4 regions of the Paucibacter hankyongi genome follow, and region 2 is predicted to be linked to each of the others. Evidence: predicted binding sites of a transcription regulator. Region 2 holds the regulator's gene; each other region holds the start of a gene.
What was found. Region 2 encodes FliA, which starts transcription of late flagellar genes. Its sites were predicted from a motif close to CTAAAGTTTNNNNNNNNNNNGCCGNTA; they were not measured.

Region 1 (9,366 bases), on a different contig from region 2:
AGGCTGCCGGCAACGCCAGCGTCTTGCTCAATGGCCTGGCAATTGACTCTCCCACCAACACCTTGAAGGATTCCATTCAGGGCCTGACGATCGGCTTGGTCAAAACCACCAGCAGCGAAGTGACACTCTCCATCGGCGCCGACAAGGAAGCCATCAAAAAGACCATCAACGACTTCATGACCGCCTACAACACGGTCGCGACCTTGATGCGGGATCAAACCAAATACGATGCTGGCAGCAAGACCGCCGGGCCCTTGCAGGGCGACACCTCGGTGGTCAGTGTGAACTTTCAGATGCGCACGGTCGCCTCGGGCTCGACAACCCTGGGCGGAAAATTCACCCGACTTTCAGATATCGGTCTAGACCCCAGCGCCGACGGCACACTCAAGCTCAACAGCACCAAGCTCGACGCGGCGGTGGCCGACTTGAGCAGCCTGAAACAAATGTTCATGGGCACCGACAGCGGCAATAGCAGCAACAACGGGCTGGCCCAACAGTTGCGCAGCTTCGCGGACCAAGTGTTAGGCGTAGATGGCCGCATCACCACCCGCCAGGCTGGGTTGAAAAAGAGCATCGACGACAACGGCAAGGCCTCGGAACGACTAGAGACCAAGGTCGGTTTGACCGAAAAACGGCTGCGCGCCCGCTACACCGCACTGGATGTGCAGATGGGGCAACTCAGCGGCCTGTCGACCTATGTGTCTCAACAGATGAAAAATTTAGTGGGGCAGGGATAGCACGGCGAGCCCGACTGTCCGATACACCAACTATCCCATGCAAAGCGGCCTCTTACGAGGCCGCTTTTTCGTTGGTTAGCCGAAAAAGCCCCCTCTGCAGACACACGTAGCCGATCCATTGGCCTTGACTAGACCCTGCCCGAATCCGAGCTCTCCTGCCCAGAGTGGGCAGAAATCACGCCCGTCACAAACACTTTCAAAACGAGCCCGAAAGTCGTACGCACAAGTCGCTCGCGTCACTCAAGTTTGCGCCTGCGAGGTCGAAAACTAAAACAACAAGGCCCTAATCGAAAGAACTCTATGTACGGCAACTCAGCGTCCCCTTTTGCATCGCGTACCCAACGGGCCTCGATGTACCGCAAGGTGGGCCTGGAAACTGATGTCCAAGCCGCCAGTCCTCACCGTCTGGTCAGCATGCTGTTTGACGGCGTGTTCGATGCGATGAACCAGGCCCGCAGCGCCATCGAAACCGGCAACACCGAATTGAAGAACCGTTCGCTGAGCCGCGCCGTGCGGATTCTGGACGAAGGCCTAAAGGCCAGCCTGAATATGCAGGCCGGTTCGCTGGCCACCGACTTGAACGAACTCTATGCCTATCTCTGCATGCGCTTGACGCGTGCCAATCTGCACGGTGACGCCGCGGCCATCGAAGAGTGCCAACGCATCCTCACCCCCGTTCGGGAAGCATGGACGGCAATTGCCCAAGCGCCTGAAGTCCAACGTGCGGCTTAAGCGCCAGACCCAAAGCCCCTATTCACCCACCTTACAGTCTCCAGCGGAACTCGCGATGAATACCCAACTCCTGAGCTATTACGAAGCCATTGAGCAAGCCAGCGCCGATATGTTGTGCGCCGCCCGCACCGGCAATTGGGACGAAGTGGTCAAGCTTGAAGGTGCTTGCGTGTTGCTGATCTCCCAGCTCAAGCATGCTGCCGCCAGCGAAAAACTCGCCCCGGACGAGAACAAGCTCAAAACGCGCATCATGCAACGCATCCTGGTCAATGATGCTGAGATTCGCCATCTGGCCGAGCCTTGGCTGGATGACCTGAATCAGGTGCTGACCGGCAAGAGCAAAACCCTCCACTGAAGAGGCTCCCGGCCGCCGGCGGCTCGGCCGCTGGTAGCCCAGCCGCACGCATGAGCAGCCATAGCCACACCGCCCCCAATCCCAAGTTCGCTCCGTCCGATACGGCTGATAGCCCGATCGAACCGAGCGAATTTCGCATTCAAACTCAGACCGAGATCCTCGCCTATTTGCGCATCTTGCAAGCCCAGGCTTGCCGAATCGACCTGCGAAGCCCAAACGGTCAGGGACTGGGCGCCCGCTTGATAGCCATCGATGAAAAAGCCTCGACCTTGGCTTTTGAGAGCTTCACACCGCTGATCGCCGATAGCGGCGAGATTGGGGTGCAAGCCCTGCTGAATGGCAACGAAGTCACCGCTGTCGCCTATCTGGATCAGGTCCGACTGCAGTTCGACTTGGATGGGCTGATGCTGGTGAGCGGCAAAGACAAGGACAGCGAACTGCGCGCACCTTGGCCGAGCCAGATGTACCGCTTCCAGCGCCGCCAAGCATTCCGGGTTCGGCCCAACACACGCACGCCCCACGTCAAGCTGATCGATCCTGCGGCGCCGGACCAGGAGTTGCGCCTGCGCATCTTGGACGTGAGCCTGGGCGGCGTGGCCTTGCTGCTGCCGCCCGAGGTGGCGCCTGTCCCGACAGGCTTTGAATGGGCCAGCGTTCAAATCGAGTTGGACCGGGAAACCCGCTTCAGTGCCGGTCTGCGCTTGCAATCGGCCCGGCCCAGCGCCGAGGCCGGCGCCGGCAGTCAGCTCGGCCTGCTCTTTGTGAATCTCAGCACCGACTCGCAGCTGCGCCTGCAGCGCTTCATCGACCAGACTCAAAAGCTGGCGCGCATGTTGAGCAAAAAGGCGACCTGAGCGGAGCGCTCTGCCCCAAGAGAACGCGCGACGGCCTCGCTCTGCAGACCCAGGCAAGGCCCGCCACGCGCAAGCTCAGACTTGCATATTCATGATCTCGCTGTACGCCGAAACCAGCCGGTTGCGCACCTGCAGCGTGGCCTGGAAGCCAAGCTGAGCTTTTTGCATCGCCACCATGGTTTCTTCCAGGCTGACGGTGGGGTTGTCCAGTTGCACCTCACGCTGCAGCCTTGAGGCCTCGGTCTGCGAGGCGCTGACGCTCTTCATGGCTTGCGCCATGGCATCACCAAAGCTCGCCCCGCCCACCTCACGGGTCTTGGCCAGGGGCTGACCATTGACAGCCAGGCCGGCGCGGGCAGCGGCTTGGGCGAAATCAAACGGTTTTAGCTTCAGGTCCATCACAACTCCGTGGGCGCCCCCAGCAGAGCAAAGGCCGCTGGGACGATGGGATGAATCCTAGGCATTTGTTCACGCTTTGAAGGCGCGAACTGCGGCCCCTTCCTCGGCTTGTTCGCCGCTTTCTTGAGGGGGCAAATCCGAATAATTCATCACATCGGAAAGCTCCGCAGGCCCACCGTGAAGGAACTCTCGATCGGACCCGCCTGCATCTGCCCACTCGCTCACGCTCTCTCACCTGCCGCCCCATGGACAACGCCATCAGCCCCGCCGTCACGACCCTTCCGCTGGTGAACAGCAGCGAAGGCTTCGGCGCACGTCTGGCCGCCATGCCAACGCGCAGCAAGATCATGATGGGCCTGGGCCTGAGCATGCTGGCCGGCGCGGTTTTGGCGATCACGCTCTGGAGCAACCAGGGCGACTTCCGCCCGGTGTTCACCGGTTTGTCGGACAAAGACGGCGGCGCCGTCATCAGCCAGCTGACCACGCTGAACGTGCCCTATCGCCATGAGGCCGGCGGCACCATCTTGGTGCCCGCGGGTCAGGTTTACGACGTACGCATGAAGCTGGCTTCGGCCGGTTTGCCCAAAGGCAGCACGGTTGGCTTCGAGTTGATGGACAAAACCTCCATCGGCCAAACCCAGTTCAATGAACGCCTGAACTTCCAGCGCGGCCTGGAGGGCGAGCTGACCCGCACCATCACCGCCCTGGCCGACGTGGCCGACGCGCGGGTGCACTTGGCCATGCCGCAGCAAAACGGTTTCTTCCGTGAGCAGCAAAAGCCCAGCGCTTCGGTGATGCTGACCCTGCGTGGTGGCCGCACGCTGGACCGCGCGCAAATCGCCGGCATCGTTCACCTAGTGTCGGCCAGCGTGCCCGACTTGGCGCCCAAGGCCGTCAGCGTGCTGGACCAATCGGGCGCCCTGCTCTCCAGCCAGTCCAACGACAACGGCACCGGTCTGGACAGCCAACAACTGCAATACAAGCAGCAGATCGAAGCCAATTTCAACAAGCGCATTTATGAGCTGTTGGAGCCGGTGGTGGGCCGCGAGAACCTGCGTTCCACGGTGACGGCCGACGTCGACTTCTCGCAGGTCGAATCCACCGCCGAAGAATTCAAGCCCAACCAAGGCCAGAACGCTCAAGTTTCGGTGCGCAGCTCGCAGACCAATGAATCCACCAACGGCAATCCGGCCATGCCCACAGGCGTGCCCGGCGCGGCCGGCAATCAGCCTCCCGCCCCCGCCACCGCCCCCATCACCGGGCAGGCTGCGCCGCTACAAGCCGCGGGTGCCGGCGGCGGCAGCGCCAGCAGCCGTCGTGAGGCGGTGACCAATTTCGAACTCGACAAGACCGTGCGCGTGACCCGCAATGCCACCGGCAATGTGCGTCGCCTGAATGCCGCCGTGGTGCTGAACCACCGTAGCACCACCGATGCCAAGGGTAAGACCAGCACGGCCGCCGTCTCCCAAGAAGAGTTGGACAAGCTCAGCGCGCTGGTGAAGGAAGCGATGGGCTTCAACCAGGAACGAGGCGATTCGCTCAAGGTCATCAGCGCCCCCTTCATGGTGGACAAGCAAACCACGGTCGACGCGCCGCTGTGGAAGCAACCCTTTGTGGTCGACATGCTGCGCGCTTCCGTGGTGCCCTTGGCTCTGGTCGCGGTGGCTTTGATCGCGGTCTTCGGCATGGTGCGCCCGGCCATCCGTGCGGCCTACCCGCCGCCAGCACCGCCCGAAGAGAAGACCGAACTCAACGCCGTGGTCGACGACGACAACGAATTGCCTGTGGTCCTGGGCCCAGGCGGACTGCCGGCCCTGGAGGCCCCGGCCGTCAACGACAAGCTAGAGCGCGCTCGCCAACTGGCCAAGGACAACCCAGTCGCGGTGGCCAACATCATGCGCAACTGGATTGCTGGCGAAACCGACTGAGCGACCGCTCGCACTCACCTCACACAGAACAAGATCATGGACGACAAAGGTGTAGAAGACGCAGCCATTTTGCTGATGTCACTCGGCGAGGAAGAAGCGTCCGAGGTGTTCAAGCATCTGGCGCCGAAGGAAGTGCAAAAGCTGGGCGAAACCATCGCCAAGCTGAAGGTGGTCGGGCGCGAAAAGGTCGAACAAGTGCTGACCCGTTTCGACAAGGTCGCCGAGACCCAGAGCACGCTGGTGTCCGACACCGATGAGTATGTGCGCCAAGTGCTGCGCAAGGCCCTGGGCGAAGACAAGGCAAACTTGCTGCTGGACCGCATCCTGCAAGGCAGCGATGTGTCCTCGATCGAAAGCCTGAAGTGGATGGACGCCGCCTCGGTGGCCGAGCTGCTGCGCAACGAGCACCCACAGATCATTGCCGCCATCCTGGCACATCTGGACTTTGACCAAACCAGTTCGGTGTTGCGCGTCTTCACCGAGCGCCAGCGCAACGAGGTCTTGGTGCGTATCGCCACGCTGGACGGCATCCAGCCGATGGCCTTGAAGGACCTGAACGAGGTCATGAGCCAGGTGCTGGCCGGCGGCGAGCGCATGCGCAAATCCTCGCTGGGCGGCGTCAAGACCGCAGCCGAAATCATCAATATGTTGGGTTCCAGCGTCGAGGCCTCGGTGCTGGATTACATCCGCGAGGCCGACGCCGAGCTGGCCCAAAAGATCATGGACAACATGTTCACCTTCGACGATCTGGACAAGATCGACGACAAGGGCATCCAGGCCGTGCTCAAGGAAGTGCAGAGCGAGTCGCTGGTGGTGGCCCTCAAGGGTGCCAGCGCCGATCTGCGCGAAAAGATCCTGCGCAATATGTCGACACGTGCGGCCGAAACGCTGCGCGAAGACCTGGAATCGCGCGGCCCGGTGCGCCTCTCCGAAGTGGAGAGCGAGCAGAAGGAAATGCTCAAGATCGTGCGCCGACTGGTCGACGAAGGCACCATCGTGCTGGCTGGCGGCGGCGACGACCAGTTCGTCTGAATCTAGGGCCACCCGATCATGACGCCACGCGCCCCCCGCCAAGTGCCGCCGCCCGAACGCCGAGAAGGCGAAGAGCGCCGCGGCAGCTACGCCCGCTTCATTCCTCGCGAAGAGTTGCAAGGCTTTGCGGCCTGGAACCCGGATGCCCTGTCTGGCGCCAGCAATGCCAAGCGCCCGCCGATTAGCGCCCCCGCAGCTCCGGCGGCCGCTCCGGCGACACCGCAACCCGCACCGGAACCCGAGCCCAGCCAGCAAGAGCTGCTGCACGCAGCCCGCCAGTCCGGTTACCAAGATGGCTACCGCGACGGCATGGCCGCGCTGGACGCTTTCAAGCAGAGTTTTGCCCAGCAGATGAGCGCCCAAATCGGCGGCCTGGTGCGCAGCTTTGATGCCGACTTCCGCGCCATGGAAGATGAGATGGCGCAGGCCCTGGCGCGTTGCGCGGTGGAGCTGGCCCGTCAGGTGGTGCGCAGTGAGATCAGCCAGCGCCCCGAACACATTGCCCGCGTGGCGCATGACGCCGTCGAAGCCTTGCAGTTGTCGGCCCGCCATGTGCGGGTCCGCGTCAACCCGGCCGACTATCCGCTGGTGATTGAGGGCGCAGGCGAAGAAATGCGCGCTCGTGAAGCGCAAGTCCTGCCCGACCCCGAAGTGCCGCGCGGCGGCTGCAAGGTCGACTCCGACATCAGCAGCGTCGACGCCAGCCTGGCCACCCGTTGGCAACAAGCCGCGGCCGCCATGGGCCAAGCCTCGCTGTGGGAAGACCGTCGCGGCACGGGCTCAAACGAGCCCATGGCAGACGGTTTTGATGGGGAGCAAGGGTGATGGATCTGCGCGACATCGACACCGGCGAAGACATGGACGCGGCACAGCCTGCTGCGCCCGATAGCCGCACCGGCCGCTGGCAGCAGTACCTGAACGACCTGCAGGCCTTCGCCGGCAGCGCCGTGCCGCTGGAATCGCAAGGCAAGCTGGTGCGTGTGGCCGGCCTGGTGCTGGAGGCCACCGGCGTCAAGGTACCGGTGGGCTCGGTTTGCGAAATTCATATGCCCAGCTCCAGCAGCAACCCGCAGCGCGGCCAGCGCCCGGTCAATGCTGAGGTGGTGGGCTTCTCGGGCGACCGCGCCTACCTGATGCCTACCGACGAGATTCAAGGCCTGTCCAGCGGCGCCATGGTGCTGCCGCGCGCCCTGCCCTTGATGGCCCCGCAACTGGGCGTTCCTTTGCATCCCTGGCGCCGTGGCGAAGACCGCGGCCTGCACCTGCCCATGGGCGCCGGCCTCCTCGGCCGCGTGGTGGACTCGCATGGCCACCCGCTGGACCGCCGCGGCCCCTTGCAAATGACGCAAGACGAGCCCATGGTTCGCCGCCCCATCAACGCCATGGATCGCGACCCGGTGCGCACCCCGCTGGATACCGGCGTGCGCGCCATCAATGCCATGTTGACCGTGGGCCGCGGCCAGCGCCTGGGCCTGTTCGCCGGCACCGGCGTCGGCAAATCGGTGCTGCTGGGCATGATGGCCCGCTACACCCAGGCAGATGTGATCGTGGTCGGCCTGATCGGCGAGCGCGGCCGTGAAGTGAAGGAATTCATCGAAGACATCTTGGGCGAAGACGGCCTGCAACGCTCGGTCGTCGTGGCTGCCCCGGCCGATGCACCGCCGCTGGTGCGCATGCAAGGCGCGCACTACGCTACCGCCATCGCCGAGAACTTCCGCGACCAAGGCCTGCATGTGCTGCTACTGATGGACTCGCTGACCCGCTATGCCATGGCCCAGCGTGAAATCGCCCTGGCCATTGGCGAGCCGCCAGCCACCAAGGGCTATCCGCCCAGCTGCTTTGCCAAGCTGCCGCAGCTGGTGGAGCGCAGCGGAAATGGCCTGCCCGGCGAAGGCTCGATCACTGCCTTCTACACCGTGCTCAGCGAAGGCGACGATCAGCAAGACCCGATCGCCGATGCCGCGCGCGGCATTTTGGACGGCCACATCGTGCTGAGCCGCGAGTTGGCTGAGGCCGGCCACTACCCAGCCATCGACATCGAGCGTTCGATCAGCCGGGTGATGACCAATGTGGCAGACCAGGGCCATATCGACGCCGCCCGCCGCTGCCGCCAACTGCTCGCTAAGTACAACAAAGCCCGCGATCTGATCCAGCTGGGCGCCTACGCCCCCGGCCATGACGCCGAACTGGACATAGCCGTACGCCTGCACCCGGACATCACCCGCTTGCTGCAACAAGACATGCACCGCCCGGCCCATCTGGGCGACTGCCTCAAACAACTGTCAGCCGTCATCAAGGACGCCTGATTTCTGCCGATACACCTGGGGTCAGGCCCTGACCTCGCATCTGAACAAGAGACGGAGAGCGCCAAATGAACTCAAGCAATCTGCAAGTCCTCAGCATCCTGCTGGAGCGCGCCGAGAGTGAGCGCGACGAGGGCCTCAAAGTGCTGCAAGACGCGCAAGCCCGTGCCGAGCAGGCGCGCGCCCAACATGGCGACCTGGCGCAGTACCGCAACGACTATCAGCAGCGTTGGAGTCAGCAGTTTGCCCGCCAAGGCACGATGGACATCGTCGTCTGCTACCAAAGCTTTGGCGGTCGGCTGGATCAAGCCATCAGCAGCCAGACCCAGGTGGCTGAGTTTGCCGAGCAACGCGTCGAACGCGCCCGCGCAGCACTGCAAGCGCTGGAATTGCGTGTGGCGTCAATTTCGAAGCTGCTGGAGCGCCGCCGCCTTGAAATGCGCCGCGCCGGGCAACGCCAGGAGCAAAAGGCCACCGACGAACAAGCCGCTCGCGCCTCCTTGGCCGCCTTCAATCCCTTCATGCGCCTGTCGGCCTGAGCGCCCGCCGCTGTCTCGACACCCAAGTTGACAAGCGCGGACGCCCGCCAACAAGCCAGGCCGCCGCGCGAAGGAATGCCCCATGACGACCGACACCAACACCCTGCTCGCCGCACCCGGCCGCTTCAAGCCCATTGCCAGGCAGGACCGGCCCAACAACGGTCTGGTGCCCGCCCCCAAATCTGGTGAGGCGCCCGCCGAGTCTTTTTCGCAGTTGCTGAAGTCCTATGACCCGGCCCAGTCGAAACAAGGCTCGACCTCGCCCATGCCTACCGCGACGCTGCTGGCCCAGGCCCTGCCTCGGCCCTACACAGCGACAGCGCCCGCTGCGCAGCCGCCCGTGAACCCGCCTTCAGCAGAAGCGAGCGCCCCGCACGCGCCCGAAGGCGGCAAGCCCAATAACGGCACGCGCTCGCAGCAGCGCACGGAAGCGGCTCGCCAAGAAGGCAAACACGCGGCCAAGCCCCGCGGCGCCACGCAGGAACTC
Region 2 (9,366 bases):
AGTCGCAGGGCCGCAATGCCTCGGCGCTTTACACGCCGCAATTGGCCGGCCAAGGGCGCGAGAAGTTGGAGCTGGAGAGCGCGTTGCACAAGGCGCTGGAGCGTGGCGAGATCGTGCTGCATTACCAGCCCAAGATCGATGTACGAGGCGCCCGCATGGTGGGGGCCGAAGCCTTGATGCGCTGGAAGCGCGGCGACAAACTGGTGCCGCCGGGCGACTTCATCCCGCTGGCGGAGGAAACCGGCCTGATCGTGCCTTTGTCCGAATGGGCGCTGAAAGAAGCCGCACGCCAAGCGAAGATCTGGCAACTCAATTTCGGCTTCTCCGACTCGATCGCGGTCAACCTGCCCAGCCGCATGTTCGAGCGATCCGATCTGGTTGAGCACATCCACCAATGTGTCAGCGCCTACGGCGTGCCGCACCGGGCGATTCAACTCGAGATCACCGAAAACAACCTGATGAAGGACTTGCAGAACGTGATCCCGGCGCTGCACCGTCTGAACGAGGTCGGTGTCGAGATTTCGATCGATGACTTCGGCACCGGCTATTCCTCGCTGGCCTATCTGACCACGCTGCCGATCTCCGAAGTCAAGATTGACCGCACCTTTGTGCGCGACCTCGGCATCACGCCGCAGAGCTCGGCCGTGGTCACGGCCATCATCGCGCTGGCCCGCGCGATGGGCTTGAGGGTGATCGCAGAAGGCGTGGAAACCATGCGGCAGATGGACGTACTGCACCGGCTCGGCTGCAGCCTGATGCAAGGCTTTTTGTTCAGCAAGCCCTTGCCTCCCGAAGAGGTGGAGCAGTGGCTGGCGCAGACCGTGTTGCCGCGCAAGGCGCCCTGGATCGCCCGAGCCAATGGTGACATCGACAACGGGGGGGACGGCGCGCCCCCGGAAGCGCTTTACCCCGTCGGCGGTCTTCGTTAGGAATCAGGCATGGATGAGCAACGCCGCCCCTCTCCGGCACGGTCGCCCGCGGGTGCCCCTGCGGCACAAATCGCTAAGGCCGCTTTGTTGCGTCTGGCTCAAGCGCAACTCGAACCCACCCCGGAAAACTATGCACGCGCCTACGCCGTGGAGTCGGGCACCGAAGCCGCGCCCGCAACCCTGAACGAAGGGGCGCAGTCGCTGCTCAGCAAGCTGATGACGTTGGGGGTTGGCGGCAGCCAGCAGCGCATGGACCTGCAAACCTGCGTGCGCGAGGCCCGCTGGGAGGATGCGATCCGGCAAGTCGAGCAATTGCAGGCCAGTGAAGGCCCGGCAGCGCAGGCCGAGGTGCTGGCCCAGGTGCTGGAACGCTTGGTACGCGGGCTGGAGCGCGGTGGCCGGCAGTGGACGCTGGCACGCAAGAAAGACGGCCTGCAGCGCGTCTTGGAAAACAATCGCAGCGACGCCAAGCGCATGCTCAAGCGCATGCAGCAATTGGTCAGCAGTTGGGACAGCGATGTGGCCGACGCCAACATCAGCACATCCGAGGACGACGGCAACAGTGGCTCGCCGACCCAATTCATGCTGGAGGAAGATTTTCCGAACAGCCGATCCGACAGCGACGACTCCGAGCCCGGCAGCGCGGCCGAGCCCTTGCTGAATTTGGCGCCGATGCCAAGTCCTGGCCAAGCCGACAGTCAAGCGCCCTTGAGCGCCAATTTCACTTCGGTTTGGCCCGATATCGAGACATCGCTGCATGGCACGGTGCAGCATGCGCTGCACAGCCGCGAAGGCTACGCCGCGGACTTGATGGCCGAGTTGAACGCCGCTCAAAAGGAACTGCTGCAAACTGGCGCCACGCCCGAGCGAGCCGCGCAAATGGACGCGCTGTGTCAACGTGCGCGCCATATGCTGGACCATCGCCAACACCTGTTCGATGAGCTCGGGCAGTTGTGCCGGGAACTCAGTGCCAGCTTGGTTGATCTGGCCGAGGATGATTCCTGGGCGCGCGGCCAATGCGAGGCGATGAACAACACGCTGGAGCAAGGCCTGAGCGGCCGAGGCGTGCGTTCGGTCACCGAGATGCTAGGCGGCACCCGTGAACGCCAGCGCGCCTTGCGCGATGAGCGCAGCCGGGCGCGTGATTCGCTCAAGTCTTTGATCCACCAGATGCTGGCTGAGTTGGGCGAATTGGGCCAGCACACCGACCGCTTCCAAAACAGCGTCGGGCGCTACGCCGAGGTGATCGAGAAGGCCGACTCACTGGAAAGCCTGGCGGGCGTGGTGCGCGAAATGGTCGAGGAAAGCCGCAGCGTGCAGTCGCTGGTGCGCCAGACCCAGGAACGCTTGACGCTGGAAAACCAGCGGGCCAGCAGCATGAGTCAGCGCGTCGAAGAGTTGGAAGGCGAGTTGCGCCGCTTGTCGAATGAAGTGCAGACCGATCAGCTGACCCAGATTGCCAATCGCCGCGGCCTGTTGGCCGCCTTCGCTGTGGAGCAAGCCAAGATCGAACGTGAGGCCGGCCCGGACGGTGCCGCGGAAGCTAGCGCCGAGACGGCCGCGAGCAATCGCATCGCCTTGGCCCTGTTGGACATCGACAACTTCAAACGCCTGAATGACTCGCTCGGCCACGGCGCCGGTGATCAAGCGCTGAAGTCATTGGCCGAGCGCGTCTCCAAGGAGTTGCGGCCCGGCGACTTGGTGGCACGCTATGGCGGTGAGGAATTTGTGCTGATGCTGCCGGCCACGCCATTGGATGAAGCCCAGGCGGTACTGCAGCGGCTGCAACGAGCCCTTTCCAGCAGCCTGTTCCTGCATGAAGGCAAGGACGTCTTCATCACCTTCTCGGCCGGCGTCACGCATTACCGGCCCGGCGAAACCCTCGAGACGGCGCTGGACCGGGCCGATGTGGCCTTGTACGAAGCCAAGCACACGGGCAAGAACAAGGCCTGCGTGGCGCCTTGACCCAAGCAAGGCGAAAGCGCACGAGACAGCGCTAGCAACAGCGCCTCGGGTGCCCCCGCCTGTGCGGCGGAGCTTGGCAAGCTTAGAAGTTGAAGGCCAGGCGCAAGCCGCCCCAATGCTTGCCGCCCACCATGATGGGAGCCGAAACTTCCTTCAGCAACACGAAGTTGCCGCCGCCCATATCGCGCCGATAGGTTTGCAGCAAGAAGGGCCGCTGATTGCGCGCCGAGGCCAGCCCGGTGCGGTCATTGAAGATGCGCCGATAGCGGCTATTGGCGGTATTCCACACCACATCGCCGCTGCGCTGCGGCTGGCAATACTTCTTGTTGTGGGTCGCCACATAACCATTTTGGTCCACGGCAATGCAATAGACCACCTTGCCGCTGAAGGACAACATGCGCTCCTGCACGGCGGGGAAGAGCCGGTCGGCGACGTCGACAAAGTCGGTCAGACATTGCGCGGGATTGCTTCCGGCCACGGGGCGGTAATGTGTGTCAAACAGCTGTGCCGTGCTGATCTGGCCGCGCTGCACGGCCCCTTCCAGCAGGGTGGAAATCTCGGCGGCGGCCGCTTGAGCCGCGCGGATATAGGGTGCGTCGTCGACCTCAATCCCCGACCCCGCGATTTTTTCGATCAGTTGTTCCGACAGTTTCAAGAAGCGCTCGCTGCAGGACAAGGCAGCATCCAGATTGATCATCGCCTGTTGCACATCCTGCTCCAGCGTGGCCGCACGCTCAGACAAAGCTTGCACAGTGCGCTCACTCTGCAAGGCAGATTCGGCAATGCCATCGACATCGCTGCGCACTTCACCAAAGGCCTGATGGATAGCGCTTTGCTGCGCCTGCGAGGCATCGCGGCGCAATTCGCGGCTGAAGGCCTCAATGCGTGTATCGAGGGCCAGCACCGTGCCCATGATGGCCTTGGATGAGCTCTCGACCTTGCCAGCCAAGTCCTTCACCGCATCGGCGACCACGCCAAACCCTCGCCCCGCCTCGCCGGCGCGACGCGCTTCAACCGAGGCGTTGAAGGCCACCAGGCGGGTCTGCAGGGCAATCTTGGTGATCTCTGACGCGGCTTCCGACACTTGGCGCAGTGTCTGCACGATGCCGCCCACCTCGTTGCCCACCCCTTCCAGCGCGGTGCTGGCGCGGGACACTGCCGAGCGCGATTTTTCGGTGGCCTGGCTGATGGCTTGCTGGGCCTGACGCACCTCGGTGAGATCGTTCGACAGCTCGCCCATCGCCTGGGCCTGCGCCATCACGACCTTTTGCGTGTCTTCCAACACACCGCGGACCTCGGCCGCGTCCTTGCCTACACCGGAGGCCGAGCGCGCAATTTCTTGGATCAACAGTTCGGATGACTCGGTTTGCCGAGGCCGCTGCGGCGGCGCGCTCGCTTGAATCTCAATTTCCGGCTTCTGCTTCCACCAAAGTGCCACGTAGTCCTCCAAGAGCGGTCGCACCGACCGCCCGCTGTTCTTTTGTGCGACTTGCCGGCTCAGGCGAGTCGACAGCAAGTCTGCTGCAAGCTTCGCGCAGCGTCTTACCAGTCGCGCAGCTTGACACGCAGACGGGCGATGGCCTGGCTGTGCAGCTGACAGACCCGCGACTCGGTGACCTTCAAAACCACCGCGATTTCCTTCAGATTCATGTCGTGCTCGTAGTACATGCTCATCATGTGCTGCTCACGCTCGGGCAGGTTCTTGATGGCGGCCACCAGCGCTTCGCGCATACGGTGGTCCTGCAACTTGAGCATCGGGTTGTTGCTGTGGTCGGCCACATGGCGATCAAGGAAGTCCTCATCGCCCTCATCGCCGGACATATCCTCTAGATACACCAGCTGCGTGCCGCGCACCTTGCCCAACAGATCTTGGTACTCGGCCAGCGGGATCTTCATTTCGGAGGCAATTTCGCTCTCCACCGGCGCGCGGCCCAGCTCTTGCTCGAGCTTGCGCACCGCGCCTTCGATCTCACGCTGCTGGCGACGTGTGCCGCGGCTCATCCAGTCGCCGCCGCGCAGCTCGTCCAGCATGGCACCGCGAATACGCTGAGTGGCGAAAGTTTCAAACTGAACGCCCTGGCCGATATCGAACCGCGACAAGGCATCGGTCAGGCCGATCAATCCGACCTGGATCAGGTCATCGATCTCCACATTAGCCGGCAACTTGGCGATCATCTGATGCGCCAGTCGTCGCACCAAGGGGCTGTATTGCTTGATGAGTGAGGAATTATCGAGGCGGCCTTTGGCGGTATACATCATCAGCTCCAGCGGCAATCAAACAGTGGCGGCGGACAAAAACGGCGAGCGCTGCGCGGGGCGCAGTGGGCTGGCGTTGACCGAGGCCTCCAAGGCCGCTCCGGGTGGGGCAGCCATCAGCAATTCACGCGCCAAGTGGCGGACTTCAGGGGCAATCGGTGCGGTCGGTGGGCATTTCGGGTCCATGCAGGCCCAGTCACGCAGCACCGCACCGAGGAAACCATCGGCGCAGCTGCTGATCTGCTGAGCGATCCGGTCAGACAAACGCAGCTGCGGCGAGCTGGCCAGCAAAAGGCTGTAGACCATCAGGCCGGCACGGCTGGCCAACCACTTCATGCCGGCGTAGGCATGGGTGACGCTTTGAGTGTCGGTGTCGGCCAGCAGCACCGGGCGCACTTCGCGCAAGGCCACCACGCGCGCCAACTCGGCGGCGCTGGCGTGCAGCAAAACCACATCGGCGTGCGGTGCGGCATCGGTCACCGCTTCCAAAAACTGAGCAGCCGAGCCATTGGCATTGATATAGCGCATCGGCAGGCCGCGGGCTGCCAAGTAGGACACATCTTTGGACAGTCGGTCCACGCAAGAACTCAGGTCCACCGAGGCCAGCTCGGAAGGCTTGGGCGAAGTCTCACCCGCGTCCACCACCAGGGTGTGCAGACCGAGCTCGGCGAAGGCGGCACACAGTCCCTCCAGCAACACGCCGGAACCCACCACATGCGGATTGCTGACCACCGGGATGAAGCGCACACGCGAGCTGGCGAACAAACGACGCAGGCCGTCGGCCTGATCTTGCGGGGCCAGGGAGTGGTGGGGGAGGTAGTGGTCGCGCATGATGCTGTCCAATTCTTTTATTGATCGGCGGGGCGGCTTAGAAGGCGCCCATGGCGGCCGCGTGCTGGGGGCCAAGCGCGGGCCCACCGGCAAAAATCAGGTTGACGTCGGCGTTGTCCATGCGCCAGGCGCCGGCGGCCACGGCACGCAGCGCGCGCTGTACCAGAGCCTGAGACGACAGACGGTGCCAGTCTTCGGGCACACGCTGACCGTTGGTCACACCCAAGACCTTCAGCTTGTGGCGGATCAGCGTGTCCAGCGCAGGAGCCAGCTTGACGGCCTCGTCGATCTTGGACAAGACCACGCCGTGGCATTCAGACGCGCGCCAGGCACTGACCACGTCTTCAATCGTCTCGCCCTGTTGAGCGGCGTTGACGACCAAAATCTTACGCACGCTGCGGTGCGCCAGCATGTCGAGCAGTTCGTTGGTGCGGGTGTCACGCTGGGCCATGCCGGCGGTGTCGATCAGCACCATCTTCTTGCTGGACAGCAGCTCGAGCAGGTCTTCCAAGGAAGCGCGGTCATGCGCGGTGTGCACCGGCACGCCCAAGATGCGGCCATAGGCGCGCAGCTGTTCGTGTGCGCCAACCCGGTAGGCGTCCAGCGTGATCAGGCCCAGATTGGCGGCGCCGAAGCGGGTCGCGAAAGCGGCGGCGATCTTGGCGGTGGTGGTGGTCTTGCCGACGCCGGTGGAGCCGATCAAGGCGAACACGCCGCCCTGCTCTTCCAAGGCCGGGCTGGCCTCGTCGGTCATCAGGTTGCGAGACAGCACATTGGCGGCCCAACTGGTTTCGTCGGCGGCCTCGTTCGGCCCGCCCTTGAACTCGGCGGGGCAGCCTTCCACCAGCTTCCGCACCAAGGCGGGCGAGAAGCCGATTTCCAGCAGCTTTTGGGTCAGGCGCGCCTGCACCGGCTGGCGCTGCAGCTTTTCCATGAAGGCCAAGGCACCGAAGCGCTCTTCGATCAGACCCTTCATCGAGCGCAGCTCGTTCATCATGTCTTGCTGATCGCGACGGCCACGGTTGGGCAGATCGGCCAGCTCATTCATTTGACCAAGATCGGCCATGCCGGCCAGATCACGCTGCATGGCGGGCACGCGGATCTCGTCGCGCAGCACAGGCGGAGCGCGGCGCGCAGGGGCTGCCGGAGGCGCCACCGGAGCGGCTTCGGCACGCCGTGGTTGCATCGCCTGCAAGGCGGCTTGAGCACGCTGCTGACGAATCGCGCTGATCGAGCTAACGCCGGGTTGCTCGAAAGCAGGTTCGGCTGCGACAGCAGCGCTGTGGATCGGATCGGGGCGGCCATCCAGCTCGGCCTGGCGACGCTTGAGCACGCGCTCACGCACATAGTCCTGGAAGGACAAGGTGCTCATGGCCAGCGTCTGCACATCTTGATCGACCTCGGCGTTGACCGGGTCGGCATAGCCAAAGCTCGGCTCCTGACGCTGACCGGTACGCGCGGCAAAGCTGCGCGAGGCGTTCGCTTCGGGTGCTTCGGCAGCCGGACGGGCTTGCACACGGCTTGGGGCTGCCACGCGTGGGGCAGTGGCTGCCACACGCTCTATCTGCGACATGCCTTCCGGCGCCATCGCCAAGACCTCGACGCCTTCGGCGCAAGGCTTGTTGGACAGCACCACGGCATCATCACCAAAGGCCCGGCGCACCAGGGCCATGGCTTCGCGGGAGGTTTTAGCGGTAAAGCGTTTGACGTTCATGCCGTGCCTCCGATGATGGAACCGATACGGATGGAATGGGTTTCAGGAATCTCGCTGTGACCCAGCACCTTCAGGCGCGGCGCAGCGCGGCGCAGCAGTTTGGCCATGGGGGCGCGGATCAGGTCGGGCACCAGCAAGCAGGCGGGCACGCCACGGTCTTCCTGGGCTTGCGAGGTTTCGGCGGCGCTGCGGGCCAGGGTGTCGGCGACACCGGGGTCCAGGGCGGCGCCGTGGGGGGAATTCAGGGCCTGGGTGACCAGACGCTCCAGCTCAGGCTCCAGGGCGATCACGTCCAGCTCCTTCACCGGGCCATAGATCTGCTGCACGATGGCCGGGGCGATGTGGGTGCGGATGCGGCGGGCCAGCTCGGCCGGGTCATTGGCCACACCGGCGGCAGCGCTGTTCTCGGCAATGCTCTCGACGATGGAGCGCATGTCACGGATGTGCACGCCCTCCTCCAGCAGCAGCTGGAGAACTCGTTGCAATGTTGCGATGCCGACCATTTTTGGAATCACGTCTTCGATCAGTTGAGGCGCTTGTTTTGTCAGGTGTTCGACCAGTGCCTGGGTCTCGACCCGGCCCAGCAACTTAGCTGCGTGGACCTGCATCAAGTGTGAGAGATGGGTGGCCACCACGGTCGAACAATCAACCACGGTAAATCCAGCCATTTGCGCCATTTCCTTTTGCCGGTCTTCGATCCAGACCGCCGGCAGGCCAAAAGCAGGGTCGGTGGTCTGGGTGCCGATCAGCTTTTGGGTGGCGTGCCCAGGGTTGATGGCCAGCCACATGCCCGGGAAGGCCTCGGCCTCGCCCACCACCGCGCCACGCAGGCTCAGGCGGTACTGGCTGGGTCGCAGCTCCAGGTTGTCACGGATATGCACCGCAGGCGGCAGGAAGCCCACCTCCTGCGCGAATTTGCGGCGCACGCCCTTGATCCGGCTAAGCAAGTCGCCCTCTCGGGCCTTGTCGACCAGGCTGATGAGGCGATAGCCCACTTCCAGGCCCAGGGTGTCGATCGGGATCAAGTCATCCCAGCTGGCTTCACCATTCGGTTCACCGGTCGGCACCACAGGCGCGGCGGCGCTGGCCATCTCGGCCCTGGCCTTGGCCTGATCACGGGTGCGCAGCCACCAGGCCAGATAGCCCATGCCGCCGGCGATCAGCAAGAACACCAGATGCGGCATGCCCGGAATCAGGCCCAGCATGCCGATCACACCCGCGGTGATAGCCAGCGACTTGGCCGAGCCAAAGACCTGGCGACCGATCTGGCTGCCGATGTCTTTATCGGTGCCCACGCGCGACACCACCATGGCCGCAGCCACCGAGATCAGCAAGGCCGGTACCTGGGCCACCAGCGCGTCACCCACCGCCAGCAGGATGTAGGAATCGGCGGCCTGGCCGGCCGACAAGCCGTGCTGAGCCATGCCGATGATGAAGCCGCCGACGATGTTGATGACCAGGATCAGCATGCCCGCGACGGCATCGCCACGCACGAACTTGCTGGCACCGTCCATGGAACCGAAGAAGTCGGCCTCGTCGCCCAGCTCGGCGCGGCGACGCTTGGCTTCGGCCTCGTTGATCAGGCCGGCGTTCAGGTCGGCGTCCACCGCCATCTGCTTGCCGGGCATCGCATCCAAGGTGAAACGCGCGCCGACTTCAGCAATCCGCTCC
Region 3 (6,105 bases), on a different contig from region 2:
ACCTGCCCCAGCAAAACTGCATGCTTGCGCACCAAGTCTGTCTCGGCGGCGCTGGGCTCCTTGCGCTGACGGCGCACCGGCACCAGGCTGGGGTTGGCAAAGTCCAAGGTGATGTCCACCATGTCCATCGCATCGTCGCTGGCCATGGCCAGCCGAGCCGCCTCGGGACAACTGAGCGTCGCAACCAAGCCCTGGCGCGACCCATCACGCAAGTAGATGCGGGGGTATTCGGCGCAGGTGCCCGACAAAGCAGCAGCGCCAAGGTTTGACTGAATCTGACACAAGCTGGTGGCGTCCAGAAAGGGGCAACTGTCCCCCAAACGCAGTTTGATTTCTGCGTAGGTCTCAGCGTCGCGTCGGTTCGTCTCGGTCTTGTGAATGTGCTGGCGCATCAAACTGGCCAAGGGCTCGATCTTGACCGCTTGGTAGCGCTGATAGGTGGGCTTGTCGATGGACACCTGCCAATTGGCGCAGCAGGACTCGGGACATGCCGAACCCACGCACTGAAATTGCTTCAAATAGCGCGGCGCTTGTACAACGGGACTGAAACGACCCATGGTCTGAATTCCCTCGCTTCTCGGCCACACCATGAAACGGCAGGCGCGACCGCAGCGCCTCGACTTGGGCGCTGCATCGACTCAAGCGCAAAAATGGCGAGTCATGACCGCTCGCGGTCAACTTATGTGTGTTCGGCCGCTGGAGGCGCTCAGGTTGATACCATGGCGCACCAGAAGGCGCAGAAATCGCGTATTCGCTTCAGCCCAGCAAGGCGTCCAGACGAGACAACTCGGTCATGGCCACCGGCAACAGGTCTGGGGCTTCATGCAACAGGCTGCGCAGAGCATCGCCCTGGAGCAGATGCCGCAAGGTCTGCCGCGCTTCGTCAGCGGCCTTCTGGCCGGACTGTGCAAAAGCCAAGGTATACAGGCTCGCGCCATGATCGGGTGACACTGCCAAGGCCTTGCGGGCATAAGCCTCGGCGTGGGTCAATTCGCCGGCGCTGAGCAGCAAGGCTGCCATATCGCTAAGCAACTCATGCGCCAAGGGCTCCGTCTCCAGCGCATCCTGCAGCAAGGTCAAGCCCTGGCCCAACCGGCCCTGAGCCGCTTCGGCAAAAGCCATATTGCGGGCACGGGCGAGCAAGAAGGCGGCCTCATCGCTGATGCGGTGAGCAGCTTCCTGCGCCACCGAAGGCGGGTTCGACGGGTTCAGCGCCTGTGAATTGGCTTGCGTCATTGCTTGCATGTGATTCTCCGGTTTGAAGTTCAGTCATCGCCCGGGACCACAACAAGTGCAGCAAGTGACCGGACGGGTCATTCAAGATCAGTTCTATCGGGACCGACTCGCTGAAAGCCGAATCGGATCTGCTCGCTTGCTGATCAGGAAGCGCGCGGTGCGCGCGCACGACTCGACAGCAATGGCGCTAACTTTAGGCTCGGTGGACAAAAGCAATCGAGCGAATAAGGCCGCCTAGCTGGCGTTTCTCAAAACCTCTTGCCACGCCCGCCTGCCGAAAACAACTCAGAGCGCATGAACAGGATGCTCCTCCTGCAAGCCCTCCCTCAGCGCCATCGGCGCGCTGCTGTTTCAACAACGCTACTTGTTCCCAAAAGGATTTCGCCCGAGCCAGTACCACCCAGCCTCTAGCGCCGCAAGGCCCGACCGATGACCGCGAATCAGCCCCAAAACTGAACATCCGCAGCAATCAAAGGAACAGGCCAAAAACCCCGGCGCTTATCAACAGATCAAGCCTCTTGACAAACAGCGCTTAAGTTCTTCTTGGCGTTGTCCGATACCACTCTTAACGGGTCTGGAAACAGGCGCGTGGTCCGGTAAGGAGGCCGCTAGTTGAGCACCCCAAATCTTGTGGTGCGGGGCTGCAACGGTTAACTGGCGCCGGGCGAGGCAGGTCAAGGTCGAAAGACCATCAGCCTGTATCCCGGGTGTCCCCATCGGACGCTCGAATCACGTCGGCGCTCAGCCGGGAACTTTTGTAGCTGAAACAGGAGCACATCATGCCCGCAATCATCAATTCCAATATTGCCTCTCTGAATGCGCAACGCAATGTTGCAACTTCACAGAACTCTCTTTCTATCTCAATGCAGCGCTTGTCATCTGGCATGCGCGTCAACTCCGCCAAAGACGACGCTGCCGGCCTCGCCATCGCTGAACGCATGACCGCGCAAGTGCGCGGTATGAATGTGGCGGTGCGCAATGCCAACGATGGCATCTCGCTGGCGCAAACCGCTGAAGGCGCGCTCGGCAAGGTCAGCGACTCCCTGCAACGCATGCGTGAACTGGGCGTGCAGGCCCGTAACGCCACCAACACCACCACCGACCTGGACTCGATTGGCAAGGAATTCGCTGAATTGGGTTCGGAAATTCAGCGGGTGCTGGGCGGCACGACCTTCAACGGCACCGCCATCCTGGGCGGCGGCGCGGGCGGCAAGGACTTTCAGATCGGCGCCAACACCACCGCAAATGACACAGTGACGGTGACCACCACTGATCTGACTGGCGATGCAACCATCTCGGCCGTGACTAGTGACACCATCGACAACACCAAGACTTCCGCCACGCTGAAGACCACGATCGATAACATCGACAAGGCCATCAACACCATCAGCAGCCAACGCGCGACCTTGGGTGCATCGCAAAATCGTTTTGAAGCGGTGATCTCTAACTTGATGGTGTCGGTGGAAAACCAAAGCGCGTCACGCAGCCGCATCTTGGATGCCGACTACGCGACGGAAACCGCCAACTTGAGTCGCTCGCAGATCTTGCAACAAGCAGGCACTGCCATGATTGCGCAAGCCAATCAGATGCCTCAACAAGTCCTGTCGTTGCTTCGATGACCCCGGGCCAGCACCGCTGGCCCTGAGTAAACCCGTCGTCGCAGGAACGGAAAGTCTCACCCCTCCAGCACAAGCCCCTTGACGCCGCCGTCTAGAAATCTTTAGCGATTTTTCAGCGTTCGGCGGCGTCTTTTTCTAAAGAAAGAATTCAAGTCAATCCAAAGTGTCTCCGATAACAAATTCAGCGAGTCCGAGGAAGTGAAAGGACTACGTGGTCCGGTCAGCCGGCCGATTGCGAAAGGCATCAAGCCCCAGTGCAAAGGCAGGACGCGGACGGTGCAGAAGGTGCAGATTCGTCTGTCCAACTGCTGGCAAAGCTGCCTCCTCAAGCAGCCTAGTTATCGAACCGTGAGACCGGGTTTCCGGCAAGTCATAGACACCGAAAGGATTGAAAATGCCCTCCATCATCAACACCAATATCGCATCGCTGAACGCACAACGTAACGCTTCAAATACTCAGCTTTCGTTGGCCACCTCGATGCAGCGTTTGTCTTCCGGCATGCGCGTCAACTCCTCCAAAGACGATGCCGCCGGCCTGGCGATTGCAGAACGTATGCAAGCCCAGGTTCGCGGCATGAATGTCGCAGTGCGCAACGCCAATGACGGCATCTCACTGGCGCAAACCGCTGAAGGCGCGCTGTCGAAAGTCGGTGACGCCTTGCAGCGCATGCGTGAGCTGGGTGTGCAGGCGCGCAATGCCACCAACACCACCACCGACCTGGATTCGATCGGCAAGGAGTTCACCGAGTTGGGCGCGGAAATCCAGCGCGTGCTGGCTGGCACCACCTTCAACGGCAAGGCCATCCTGGCTGCACAGGCAGGCGCCCAAGAGTTCCAAATAGGAGCCAACACCACAGCCAACGACTCGGTCACCGTGACCACAACCGACTTGACTGCCGACGCCAGCATCACCGCGGTCACCTCAGACGTGATCGACAACACCAAGAATGCTGCCACGCTGAAAGCCACGATCGACAACATCGACGTCGCCATCAACACGGTCAGTTCAACACGCGCCACCTTGGGCGCCGCACAAAACCGGTTTGAAGCGGTAATTTCGAACCTGCAGGTGTCAGTGGAGAATCAGAGTGCAGCTCGCAGCCGCATCATGGACGCCGACTACGCCTCGGAAACCGCCAATCTGAGTCGAGCGCAGATCCTGCAACAGGCTGGCACCGCAATGGTCTCGCAAGCCAATCAAATGCCGCAACAGGTTCTGTCCTTGCTGCGCGGCGGCTAAGCCTAGCGCGATCCGCCAGAAGAGTCAGACGCAAAACTGACGCTGACTCCACCACCTCTACTCTCGCTCCGCGGCCCGACTTAACGTCGGACGCGGAGCTTTTTTTTGGCCGTGGTTTTGCCCACTATTCGGGCTTTTGAAACGATCAAGCACTCAGAGAATTTGTCCATCGGGTTGAATTACATGACGAACCCGACGTTCGGAACAAGTGACGGCCAGATAAGGCAGCCATCTTGAAAAGGCCGGGCGGTTAAGCAAGTGCATAGCCCCAGGGACAGTGCTTGCAGTAAGACGCCGGCTCGACCGGAAGTTAGCGGAACAAGTAGGAGTGCTCAAATGCCCCAGACCATTAACACCAATATTGCCTCGCTGAATGCGCAGCGCAATCTCAATATGTCGCAAGGCTCCCTTGGGGTGTCGATGCAGCGTCTGTCCTCGGGTATGCGTGTCAACTCCGCCAAGGATGACGCCGCCGGCCTGGCGATTGCCGAACGTATGCATGCCCAAGTACGCGGCATGAATGTAGCGATCCGAAACGCCAACGACGGTATTTCGCTGGCTCAAACAGCTGAAGGCGCCTTGGCCAAAGTCGGTGACACCTTGCAGCGGATGCGCGAGTTGTCGGTCCAGTCTCGCAACGCGACCAACACCACCACCGACTTGGACTCCATCGGCAAGGAGTACGGCGAACTCGCGAATGAAATCACGCGGGTGCTGGCCGGTACCACCTTCAACGGCAAGAAAATCCTCGGTGCCGATGCCACCTTGCCGCAGGAATTCCAGGTCGGCCCAAACACCGGGGCAGAAGACACCATCGTCGTGTCGACATCGGACTTAACCGCCGACGCCACCGTGCTTGCGGTGACCGGCTCTGCCATTAACAATGCGTCAGACACGGCTGCCCTGAAGGTCGTGATCGACAACATCGACATTGCGATCAATACCATCAGCAGCCAGCGCGCCACCTTGGGTGCGTCGCAAAACCGCTTCGAGGCCGTGATCGCCAATCTGCAGGTGTCGGTGGAAAACCAAAGCGCGGCACGCAGCCGCATCATGGATGCCGACTACGCGTCGGAAACATCCAACCTCAGTCGCACGCAGATTCTTCAGCAGGCCGGCAATGCCATGGTGGCGCAGGCAAACCAGCTGCCGCAGCAGGTTTTGTCACTGCTCAAAGGCTAAGTTTTTGGCCCGAGGTGTCTTTGCGCCCTCAAGTTTTTCAATCAATTGGCCGATAGTGCACTTGCCTATCGGTCTTTTGTACTTTCAGCGCTTTTTGGAGCATTCTCATGCCTAGCATTACGTCGGCGGGAATCGGCAGCGGCCTTGATATCGAGACGCTGATTGGCAAGTTGGTGGCCGTTGAGCGCACGCCGATCAATCAACTCAAGACCCGCACCGACAAACTCCAAACCCAGTTGTCGTCGTATGGCAAGGTGCAAGCCGCACTCTCGGCCATGCGCGATGCCGCAGGAAAGCTGACTTCGGTGGGCACTTGGGGAGCCAATTCGGGCACGTCAAGCGACACCAGTTCCGTCACCGTTACTCCCGGGGCGGATGCTCCTGCCGGCAATATTGCGGTGCAAGTCAACCGTCTGGCCACCGCACAATCGATCTCCAGCAAAGTGCTCCCCAGTACGGGCCCCATCGGCCAAGGCCGCATCACCATCGAACTGGGCAAATGGGTTGAAGCCCCTGCCCCCGCACCCGGCCAGCCGGCCGCCCTGCCCGGGTTCGAGGCCAAAGCCGGGGCCACGGCGGTCTCGTTCGACGTGATTGACGGTGCGAATTCATTGAGCCAGATCCGTGACAAGATCAATAGCTTAGGCGCCGGCGTTCAAGCGTCCATCGTCACCGACAGCAGCGGCTCACGCTTGGTCATGCGCTCCACTGAAACTGGCGAAACCAATGGCTTTCGTGTCAGCGTCTTGGATACAGATGGCGTCATTGACAACGACGGCTTGTCTTCGCTTGCCTACGATCCAGCCGGCGATATGGCGATCATGAAAA
Region 4 (3,995 bases), on a different contig from region 2:
GTGCCAAATTCAGCCTCTACCGAAAGCTAGCGGCCAAAAAACAAAGAACCCGCCTGATGCGGGTTCTTTTGATGCGGGACGAGGTGTCAGAAACCGAGGCTGGCCAGCAAGTCATCCACTTCGCCCTGATCGGCCACCACATCGGTACGGCCTTCGGGGTTGACCACTGGACCTTGCAAGATATTGGGGTCGACTTTCTCGCGCTGCTCGGGCGGCACGATGGACACCAAGAGCTTGACCAAGCTGTCTTCCAAATCATTGGCCAGCGTCACCACCTTGGCGACCACTTGACCCGTGAGGTCATGGAAGTCCTGCGCCATCATGATATCGGTCAGGTGGCCGTCGATACGCGCCGTGCGAGCGTCGACTTCCTTGACGAAGTTCAGCACCGCACCGCTGGCCACCGCCTTGACCGGGTCCGCCACCAGAGCCGCCGCCATTTCATTGGTGGCTTTGGAGATGAAGGCGTGGTCTTCCTTGGCCTGGTCGACCGAGTTCAGCACCTTGTTGGCTGCTGCAGCGGTCTTGGTGGCGATATAGCTCAGGCGGCTGCGTGCGTCGGGCAAGCCATCGGTCGCGACCTGCAGCTTGGGCATAACGCCCAGTTGCTGCATGGTGTCATGCAGCACGCGGGTGATGGTGCCGATTTGCTGAAACACCTCGGGAGACACCGACAAGGGGTCGGTGCCCACATGCAATTTGCTCAGTTGATCAATCGACATGGTGTTCCCCCCGCTCAGGCCGCAGCGGCCAGTTTTTGCATGATCTTCTGGACTTTTTCCTCCAGCGTCGCCTTGGTGAAAGGCTTGACGATGTAACCGGCGGCACCCGACTGGGCGGCCAACACGATGTCCTCTTTGCGCGCTTCGGCGGTCACCATCAGCACCGGCAGGTGCTTCAGATTGGGGTCTTCCTTGATGGCCTTGAGCAATTCGAAGCCCGTCATATTGGGCATATTGATATCGCTGACCACAAAGTCAAACTTGGCTTGCTTCAGCATATTCAGGGCTTCAACCCCGTCTTCGGCTTCTTCGCAGTTGTTGTAGCCGATTTCCTTCAGCAAGCCGCGCACGATACGCCGCATGGTGGAGAAGTCGTCAACAACCAAAAATTTCATGTCTGTGCTCATGGCTTTCCTCGCAAGGGCTAGAGAGATTTATCGGGGCTTAGGAGCGGAACTTGAGGTGTTTTTTTCGGCACTTGCATCATCGCCCTCACCGGCCGGTTCATCGGGGGGCAAGTTCTTCAAAACGGCATCTTCCGCGTCGCGGTTCATGACGATGATGCTGATACGTCGGTTGATCGGACTTTCAGGCTGTTTGCTGTCCAATAGCTTACTGGAAGCCAAACCCTGCACCCGCAATGTACGCGGCTCGGGCAGGCCTCCGGCGATCAATTCTCGCCGCGAAGCATTGGCACGGTCGGCGGATAATTCCCAATTGCTATAACCCCGGTCACCGCCCGGAAAGGCTTGCGCGTCGGTGTGCCCCTCCAGCGTCAGGCGGTTCGGCACCTCGGACAACACCGAGCCCAACTCGCGCAGCAACTGGCGCATATGCGGCTTGACCACTGCGCTGCCGCTGTCAAACATGGCCCGGTTGTTCTCGTCAACAATTTGGATGCGCAAGCCTTCTTTGGTCATGTCGAGCCGGATCTGCCCGCCCATGGCTGCCAACTGCGCGTTGTTGGCCAACACATCCTCGACCTTTTCTTTCAGCTGCTCGAGCCGAGCGCGCTCAGCCTTGCGCTGCTCTTCCTTCAGGGCTCGCAAATTGAAGGTGCGCTTTTGAGCCTCAACGTCGCCGGACTTCACCTGTCCGGTTTCTCGACTCAAGTCCTTGCCGCCGCCCTTGACGATATGGGAAGAATCCCCTGAGCCGGAACCGCCTTGCATGGCCACCTTCAAGGGCGAGCCAAAGTAATCGGCAATGCCTTTCTTGTCGCCCTCGGTGGTGGAGCCGAGCAGCCACATCAAGAGGAAGAAGGCCATCATGGCCGTCACGAAGTCGGCGTAAGCAATCTTCCAAGCGCCACCATGCGCGGCATGGCCGCCCTTCTTGACGCGCTTGATGATAATGGGCTGAAGCTTTTTGGCGTCACCGGCCATGGCAGCCTCCAGCGGGCCCAGCCATCAAGGAGAGCAAGGCATCAAGCACAAGGCTCACTTCTTGCCCTTCACATGGCCTTCGAGTTCAGAGAAGCTGGGGCGATCGCCCGAGAACAGCACCTTGCGGCCGAACTCGATCGCCACCTGCGGCGCATAGCCCTGCATGCTCGCCAGCAAGGTGGTCTTGATGCACTGCAATTCTTTGCCCGCATCTTCCACTTTTTGCTCCAGCAAACCGGCCAGTGGCTCGGCAAAACCATAGGCCATCAAAATGCCCAGAAAGGTACCCACCAGCGCGGAGCCGATCATGCCGCCCAGCACGGCAGGCGGCTGGCCCACCGAGCCCATGGTGTTCACCACACCCAGCACGGCCGCCACAATCCCGAAGGCCGGCAAGCCGCCGGCGATGCGCTGCAAAGCGGCCACAGCGGCATGCTCCTCGGCGTGGTGGGTGTCGATCTCGGCATCCATCAGGGACTCGATCTCGTGAGCGTTCAAATTGCCGGACACCATCATGCGCAGGTAATCGGTAATGAACTCGGTGACATGGTGGTCATTGCCCACCGTCGGGTACTTCTGAAACAGAGCCGAAGAATGTGGGTCTTCGACGTCTTTTTCAATCGACATCAGACCCTCTTTGCGGGCCTTTTGCAAGATGTCGTACATCAGCGCCAGCAACTCCATATAGCGAGCCTTGCTGAACTTGCTGCCCTTGAAGCAGCTGCCCAAACCGGCCACGGCCGCCTTCACCACCTTCATCTGGTTGTTGGCCAGAAAGGCGCCGATGGCGGCCCCCAGGATGGTGGTGACCTCGAATGGCAGGGCATGCAAGATGACGCTGATATTGCCGCCGTGGGCAATGTAGACGCCGAAGATGCAAGCCATGGAGATGGCCCAGCCGATGATGACGAACATAGTGTTTTTTGAGTGATGCTTCCCTGCCCATATCGGCGGGGATTGATGGCTCTTGAGTGTGCCTTCAGCCCTGAGGACTCAGTCCCTGCATCTGAGCGGTTTTGACCGTGCTAACGCGCTCATTGCTTGACAGGAATCTGGTAAATCCAAAGACTGTGCCCGCGCGGCAATGCCAGCGTCGCCCTCGGCTTTTGCTCGGGAACAGCAAAGTCCAGGCTGACCAGCCAGGCCGACGGCGACAATTCGGAGCAGGCCTTAGCCCACACCCGAGCCATCGTTTCCGGCCGCTGAAAAACATAGACCAAGGCGTAAGTGCGCCAGCTTTGCGCCCACATATCACCCCGGTGGATCTTGGCCCAGCGGCAGCGCCAGGCAACGGCCAGTGCCAGCAAGCCACTCCACTCGATGCCTTCGATGCGGGCCTGAGGATAGGCGCGCCTCAGCTCGCGCAAGCCATGGCCCAAGCCACAACCTGCATCCAAGAGTTGCGCACCCTCGGGCAGCGGGGCCAGTTCGCGCAATGAGGCCAAGGCGTTGCGAGGGGTGGGGAATAGCGGCGCATCGCCCCAGCTGCGGCTCGGATAGGCCAAGGCCAACAAGGCCAGGGGCAGCAACCAGATCCACGCCGGCATGGCCGTAAGTTGGCCGGACATCAGCACCGACAAAGGAAAGCCCAAGGCCACCATGATGCGGCGCCAGCGGGCTGAGTGCAGCAAAGCCAAACCCGCCCCCAAGGCGCTTGCCAGCAGCAAGGCCGCAAGAAGACCCAGGCCGGAGCGCGACAAGAATAGAAATGCCGCCCAAGCAGCCCCCCAGCTGAAGAGCGCCGGCAGCGGCCAACGCATCAGCGGGGCGATCCCGGCGGCAAGTCTTTGTGGCGCGGTCGGCAAGAGAGGGCTCGCCGACATGCTTCAGTGCATCTGAATCGAACCCTGGGCGCGGCCCTTGCCTGCGCGGGCCGGTGGGTTGCACA

Region 1: the regulator FliA is predicted to act here: its motif matches at 977-1,003, upstream of fliS (flagellar export chaperone FliS).
Region 3: the regulator FliA is predicted to act here: its motif matches at 5,306-5,332, upstream of fliD (flagellar filament capping protein FliD).
Region 4: the regulator FliA is predicted to act here: its motif matches at 3,053-3,079, upstream of motA (flagellar motor stator protein MotA).

What each region holds. Positions count from the first base shown of each region.
Region 1 is NZ_JBBHJX010000012.1:130,084-139,449, reverse strand. It holds gene fliD (flagellar filament capping protein FliD) at 1-737, shown strand, start outside; gene fliS (flagellar export chaperone FliS) at 1,038-1,469, shown strand; gene WG899_RS16925 (flagellar protein FliT) at 1,525-1,824, shown strand; gene WG899_RS16920 (flagellar brake protein) at 1,875-2,678, shown strand; gene fliE (flagellar hook-basal body complex protein FliE) at 2,754-3,077, opposite strand; gene fliF (flagellar basal-body MS-ring/collar protein FliF) at 3,323-5,005, shown strand; gene fliG (flagellar motor switch protein FliG) at 5,042-6,037, shown strand; gene WG899_RS16900 (FliH/SctL family protein) at 6,056-6,862, shown strand; gene fliI (flagellar protein export ATPase FliI) at 6,895-8,343, shown strand; gene fliJ (flagellar export protein FliJ) at 8,409-8,879, shown strand; gene WG899_RS16885 (flagellar hook-length control protein FliK) at 8,962-9,366, shown strand, end outside.
Region 2 is NZ_JBBHJX010000009.1:196,267-205,632, forward strand. It holds gene WG899_RS15005 (putative bifunctional diguanylate cyclase/phosphodiesterase) at 1-929, shown strand, start outside; gene WG899_RS15010 (GGDEF domain-containing protein) at 939-2,894, shown strand; gene WG899_RS15015 (methyl-accepting chemotaxis protein) at 2,977-4,410, opposite strand; gene WG899_RS15020 (RNA polymerase sigma factor FliA) at 4,437-5,150, opposite strand; gene WG899_RS15025 (MinD/ParA family ATP-binding protein) at 5,169-5,981, opposite strand; gene flhF (flagellar biosynthesis GTPase FlhF) at 6,019-7,695, opposite strand; gene flhA (flagellar biosynthesis protein FlhA) at 7,692-9,366, opposite strand, start outside.
Region 3 is NZ_JBBHJX010000012.1:139,456-145,560, reverse strand. It holds gene fliB (flagellin lysine-N-methylase) at 1-557, opposite strand, end outside; gene WG899_RS16955 (tetratricopeptide repeat protein) at 757-1,245, opposite strand; gene WG899_RS16950 (flagellin N-terminal helical domain-containing protein) at 2,016-2,855, shown strand; gene WG899_RS16945 (flagellin N-terminal helical domain-containing protein) at 3,250-4,095, shown strand; gene WG899_RS16940 (flagellin N-terminal helical domain-containing protein) at 4,432-5,277, shown strand; gene fliD (flagellar filament capping protein FliD) at 5,385-6,105, shown strand, end outside.
Region 4 is NZ_JBBHJX010000032.1:24-4,018, reverse strand. It holds gene WG899_RS22205 (protein phosphatase CheZ) at 87-722, opposite strand; gene cheY (chemotaxis response regulator CheY) at 737-1,129, opposite strand; gene motB (flagellar motor protein MotB) at 1,157-2,107, opposite strand; gene motA (flagellar motor stator protein MotA) at 2,162-3,022, opposite strand; gene WG899_RS22185 (class I SAM-dependent methyltransferase) at 3,142-3,930, opposite strand.